Limibacter armeniacum: one gene and its partner. The protein of the gene in region 1 interacts with the protein of each later gene in a pairwise test. Links are inferred from orthologs where the notes say so. Each region holds a gene or a part of one and is shown in the gene's direction. Other genes may lie near its edges.

Evidence for each region. The genes of interacting proteins can lie anywhere in the genome.
Region 2: the proteins of lpdA (region 1) and V6R21_RS12835 interact in binary tests that used the Escherichia coli proteins (3 or more experiments, as listed by UniProt). The link is inferred for Limibacter armeniacum from one-to-one orthologs.

What each region holds. Positions count from the first base shown.
Region 1 is NZ_JBAJNO010000009.1:1,141,616-1,144,717, reverse strand. What follows is about bases 77-3,049. They hold lpdA (dihydrolipoyl dehydrogenase), read left to right. Parts: upstream 77-850; coding sequence 851-2,248; downstream 2,249-3,049. Other genes in these bases: V6R21_RS22435 (TraB/GumN family protein), read right to left, coding at 2,823-3,049; V6R21_RS22440 (hypothetical protein), read left to right, coding at 2,416-2,760; odhB (2-oxoglutarate dehydrogenase complex dihydrolipoyllysine-residue succinyltransferase), read left to right, coding at 77-654. Also shown: more of odhB, read left to right, coding at 1-76; more of V6R21_RS22435, read right to left, coding at 3,050-3,102. UniProt on the Escherichia coli protein: Lipoamide dehydrogenase is a component of the glycine cleavage system as well as of the alpha-ketoacid dehydrogenase complexes.
Region 2 is NZ_JBAJNO010000008.1:1,648,965-1,652,059, reverse strand. The notes cover bases 49-3,014. They hold V6R21_RS12835 (ATP-dependent helicase), read left to right. Parts: upstream 49-383; coding sequence 384-2,645; downstream 2,646-3,014. Other genes in these bases: V6R21_RS12830 (RidA family protein), read left to right, coding at 2,745-3,014. In the rest of the region: more of V6R21_RS12830, read left to right, coding at 3,015-3,095. UniProt on the Escherichia coli protein: A helicase with DNA-dependent ATPase activity. Unwinds DNA duplexes with 3'-5' polarity. Translocates on single-stranded DNA with 3'-5' polarity. Initiates unwinding more efficiently from a nicked substrate than double-stranded DNA.

The sequences.
Region 1 (3,102 bases):
GCTAAGCGCTTGGTGTCAGTGAAAAACCAGACGGCTATGCTGACCACTTTCAACGAAGTGGACATGAAGCCAGTGATGGACGTTCGTAAGCAGTACAAGGATATGTTTAAGGAGAAGCATGATATCGGACTTGGATTCATGTCATTCTTCACAAAGGCAGTAACAGTAGCACTGAAGGAGTGGCCAGCTGTGAATGCTATGATCGATGGTGATGAGATCGTTTACAACGATTACTGTGACGTTTCAATTGCAGTATCAGCACCTAAAGGTTTGGTAGTGCCGGTTATCCGTAATGCAGAGAAACTGTCGTTGGCAGGAATCGAGCAAGAAGTAAAACGCTTGGCGCTAAGAGCAAGAGACAACAAGTTGACTATTCCTGAGATGGAAGGCGGTACATTTACGATCACTAATGGTGGTGTATTTGGCTCAATGCTTTCAACTCCGATCATCAACGCACCGCAGTCAGCGATCCTGGGTATGCACAATATCGTAGAGCGCCCTGTAGCCGTGAACGGTCAGGTTGAGATTCGCCCAGTGATGTACATAGCACTTTCTTATGACCACCGTATTATCGATGGCCGTGAGTCTGTAAGCTTCCTGAAAAGGGTAAAAGAGTTGCTTGAAGATCCGATCAGATTACTACTTGACGTATAAGCAATAAACAATAAGGTAGTCAGCAAAAGGGTCAAATTCCTAAGCTGACTACTTTTTTTGATACGAACTAAATCCGAGTGACAAGACTTCAGGCAAAACAGATCAGCCAATTTTGAGTTGTATGTGAGGGCTTAAAATTAAGCTATCTTAAGTCTTGAATCTCAATTCTTTCTAAAAACCATACACAATACAGCATATGTACGACGTAACAGTTATTGGTTCAGGTCCGGGTGGTTATGTGGCAGCAATTCGTTGCGCACAGTTGGGTATGAAAACTGCCTTGGTAGAAAAATATAATACATTGGGTGGTACTTGCCTTAACGTGGGCTGTATCCCTTCCAAAGCTTTGTTGGACTCTTCTGAGCATTTCCATCAGGCAAAGCACCAGTTTGCTGAGCACGGAATCGAGATTGGTGAGCCAAAGATCAACCTTGAGCAGATGATGTCGCGCAAGGATGGCGTTGTAGGTCAAACTACAGACGGTATCAACTTTCTGATGAAGAAAAACAAGGTGGATGTATTCCACGGCTTTGGTTCTTTTGTTGACAAAAATACCATCAAGGTAACTAAAGAAGGTGGTGAAACAGAAGAGTTCAAGACGGAGAAAACAATCATCGCAACAGGTTCTAAGCCAATTATGCTTCCTTTTATCGAGTTTGATAAGAAGCGTGTAATCACTTCAACAGAAGCACTTCAGTTGAAAGAAGTGCCTAAGCACCTTGTGATCATTGGTGGTGGTGTAATCGGTCTGGAGCTTGGATCTGTTTATGCTCGCCTTGGAGCTGAAGTAACTGTAGTTGAATTCCTTGACGGTCTGATTCCAATGATGGACGTGACGATGGGTAAGGAACTTCAGCGTGTATTGAAGAAAGAAGGTTTCAAATTCCACTTCAAGACGAAGGTAACTTCTGTAAAAGTGGAAGGAGAAGAAGTGATGATCAAAGCAGAAGACAAGAAAGGTAAAGAGCTTGAAATCAAAGCTGATTACTGTCTGGTAGCAGTTGGTCGTCGTCCATATACAGACAAGTTAGGTCTGGAGAACGCAGGTGTAAAGGTGGATGACCGTGGCAGAGTGGACGTGAATGACCACTTACAGACAAGTGTAGAGGGTATCTATGCAATTGGTGATGTGATCAAAGGTGCTATGCTTGCGCACAAAGCGGAAGAAGAAGGCGTTTTTGTAGCTGAAACTATTGCAGGCCAAAAACCACATATTAATTACAAATTGATTCCTGGTGTTGTTTATACTTGGCCAGAAGTGGCAAGTGTAGGTTACACTGAGCAGGAGTTGAAAGAGGAAGGACGTGCATTTAAAACAGGTTCATTCCCATTCAGAGCATCAGGCCGTGCAAGGGCATCAATGGATATTGATGGTGTAGCAAAGGTATTGGCAGATGCTGAGACAGACGAAATCCTGGGTATGCACATTATCGGGCCACGTGCGGCTGATATGATTGCTGAGGGGGTAGTTGCAATGGAGTATAGAGCATCTGCAGAGGATATTTCTCGTATGTCTCATGCTCACCCTACATATACTGAGGCTATCAAAGAAGCATGTCTTGCAGCAACAGACGACCGTGCATTGCATATCTAAATAATATTGGGTAAGCCTTCGGTTTACAGTAAACCCCGTCAGTCATAGGATTGTCGGGGTTTTGCTTTAAATAGAAATTTTTGACTTGATTTTGATATGTTTAACTTAGGCTGCCTAAAAGCAAGCATTATCAGTAGGTTAAAATCAATTAGAAAATCGGAATAACGATGAAGCAACTAAATCAATTGCTTGTGTTGGTGGTGATGTCATTTACGGCATTTAGCTGTACACAAGAAGCACAGAATAACATTAGTCGCAGTATTCAGAACTGGACAGGTACGGATGGAGTATTGGAAGTTTATGCTGGAGATAAATTGGTGAAGAAATTCATCAAGATTGATAAACTCTCAACAGCAGCAGCAACCAAAGGCCAAGGAGCGAGACCATATCGTTTTGGTTATGGTGTGTTGGATGCCAATTTCAATGGTGTAAAAGATGAAGGAGAGAAGAAAGTCTATTTTGAGTTTAGTGATTACTCGACTTCCTATATTTTTTATGAGTCACCAAATTAATTTGAAATAAAAAAACGGGCTTCTTCATTGTTGGAGAAGCCCGTTTGGTTTGAGTATATGTCTTACTTCACCTTATTAAGGTTGAGGGAATTCATAAAGTGGTCAATGTCTGATTCGCTTTTGTTTTTATCTTTAATTAAAGCGAAAAGTAAACACATTCGGTCACCTAAAATAAAGTTTCGCATGGTCATTTGAACATTGTTTTCAAGTACTGAAGTACCTTGGAAACCGTTATGACCTTCATAAGTAATTCCAGCCTCTGATTCAGGTCTACTGCCAAATGAGTTGAACATCTCATAAAGTGTCGAATGTAAGGTAGATTGGTGTTGAGTGCTATCTGCA
Region 2 (3,095 bases), on another replicon or contig:
CCTATAAGTTAATCAATTTAATTTGTTAGTAACTAAATTGCCTTCATAGTCAATACAAATTGAAAAGTTCTGTAAAAAAACAAAAGTGATATCCCGATAAATTCCTAATTACACTATTCCTATCTTTTAGGAACACAATTTAGGCTTAAAAAAACACACCTATTTTCTTACAAATTAAATTATAGCAAGTCTAATGCCGTCTTTGCCTAATATCTAAGATGGGAAATATCCGTTTGCTCGTCAAAAATTACTTAACTTGCGCAACTATTGGCGACTCATTTCCCCTTTATAATTATTGGAAAATGGAAACGATCGCCTTGTTAACAACATATATGGCACAACCATAGGGGCTAACCCCTTATTGCATAGATTCTTAGAGTAGTATGGATTATCTGGAAAGCTTAAATGAACCGCAAAGAGAAGCTGTTGTTTACAACGATGGCCCAATGATGATTATAGCTGGTGCAGGCTCTGGCAAAACGAGGGTACTGACTTACAAGATCGCCTATCTGATGGAACAGGGTGTCGAGCCTTTCAATATATTGTCATTGACTTTTACCAATAAGGCTGCCCGTGAAATGCGTGAGCGGATCGAAGAGGTAGTAGGCAGTGATGCCAAAAACCTTTGGATGGGCACATTTCACTCCATCTTTGCCAGAATTCTTCGCTTTGAAGCTGACAAAATGGGGTATCAGAGCAATTTCACCATCTATGATACCGAAGATTCTAAATCTGTGATCAAAGGCATTGTCAAAGACATGAACCTTGATGACAAACTATACAAACCCAATTCTGTCCTATCCCGCATCTCAAGTGCCAAGAACAACCTGATATCTTGGCGCATGTATGAGAACAACAATGAGCTTCGCATTGAAGATGAGGCTTCCGGCAGACACAAGATCTCGGAAATATACAAAGAGTATGCGATCAGATGCTTCAAGGCAAATGCCATGGACTTTGATGACCTGCTTTTCAATACCAACGTACTGTTCCACAAGTTTCCGGATGTACTGAACAAGTATCAGGACAAGTTCCGCTATGTAATGATTGATGAGTTTCAGGATACGAACATCTCCCAATATGTCATTACCAAAAAGCTGGCTGCCCGTTTCCAGAACATCTGTGTCGTAGGTGACGACGCTCAGTCAATCTATGCTTTCCGTGGTGCTAACATTCAGAATATCCTGAACTTTGAGAAAGACTATCCGGACCTGAAGGTGGTCAAGCTGGAACAAAACTACCGTTCATCACAGAACATTGTAGAGGCGGCTAACTCCATTATCCGCTTCAACCAGCACCAGCTTCCTAAAAACGTCTGGACCCAGAATGATGCAGGTGCTCTGATTGAAATCTTCAAGACAGCGACAGACAATGAAGAGGCGAAAATTGTAGCCAGTTCCATTTTTGAAGAGAAAATGACACATGGCCTTAGGAACAGTGATATCGCCATCCTCTACCGTACCAACTCCCAGTCACGTGCGATAGAGGAAGCCCTTCGCCGTACCAATATCAAATACAAGATTGTTGGTGGTTTGTCTTTCTACTCAAGAAAGGAAATCAAGGACATGGTAGCGTACCTGCGCTTTGTCATGAACCCTGCTGACGAGGAAGCCTTCAAAAGGATTATCAATTACCCTAAAAGAGGTATTGGTCTAACTACCGTTAACAAACTGAGAGTTATTGCAAATGAGAACAACCTGAAAATATGGGATGTTGTCTCAAATATCAGACGCTTTATCAGTGGTCGTGCCGCTACATCTATAGAGCAGTTTGCTGATATGATCAAAGCCTTCCAGTTTACTGTGGAGCAGAAGGACGCTTTTGAAGCTGCCAGCCTCATTGCCAAAAACTCTGGTATGCTTCGAGAGCTGTATGACGACAAGACTGTTGAAGGAAAAGTACGTTATGAAAACCTTCAAGAACTACTGAACGCTATCAAGGCATTTTCAGAAGATCCTGAAAAAGAAGATAAAAGTCTGGACTCATTCCTTCAGGAAGTATCATTGATCACCTCTACGGATCAGGATGCCGACGAAGACACCATTACTCTGATGACCATTCACATGTCAAAAGGACTTGAGTTTGATCATGTGTATATTGTTGGTATGGAAGAAAATCTCTTCCCTTCACAAATGATGCTGGAAAGCAGGGCTGACCTTGAAGAGGAACGCCGTCTGTTCTATGTAGCCATGACACGGGCCAAAAAGAAACTCTTCCTGTCATTTGCACTACAACGTTACCGTTTTGGCAAATTGATCATGTGTGAACCTAGCCGTTTCCTTGGTGAGATTGACCGTACATTTATCAATGCCAGAGGTGTTGTTTCAAGCAGCTTTAGCAATGAACCACCTCGTGTACCAAGTGGCTTTACCAAAGTAGGAAGCAACAACAATCAACCTACAAACCTTAACCAAAGAAGAACCTCAGGTTTTAACAAGAAGACGACTCAGGTGCCTGATAACTTTGTTGCTTGTGATCCAAATGACTTGAAGGAAGGAATGCGTGTAATGCACGTCAAGTTTGGAGAAGGTATCATTACTAAAATGGAAATTGATGGCGCAGACAAACGTGCCAAGGTAAGGTTTGACCGTGAAGGTGAGAAGACACTTATTTTGGCTTTTGCCAAACTGATGATTCTAAACTGATTAAATTAAGCATAAAGCCATTACCTACAGGAGAATGGCTTTATGCTTTACAGATATTTGGATCCTATATATTTCTCATTTTATATAACCAATTGACAAATGAAAAAAATTATCACAAGTGACAAGGCTCCTGCTCCTATCGGGCCTTATAACCAAGCTATATTGGCAGGAAACACCTTATATGTTTCTGGACAGATTCCTTTTGATGCTGCTTCAGGCAACCTGATTAACGGTAGTATCGAAGAAGAAACGCATCAGGTAATGAAAAACCTTCGCTTTATTCTTGAAGAAGCAGGAATGGATTTCAGCAGCGTGGTAAAGTGCAGCATCTTTATCAAAAACATGGATGACTTCGGCAAGATCAATGAAGCTTATGGCAGTTATTTTGGTGATGACGCTCCTGCAAGAGAAACTGTAGAGGTCGCTAGACTTCCTAAAGACGTGAATGTT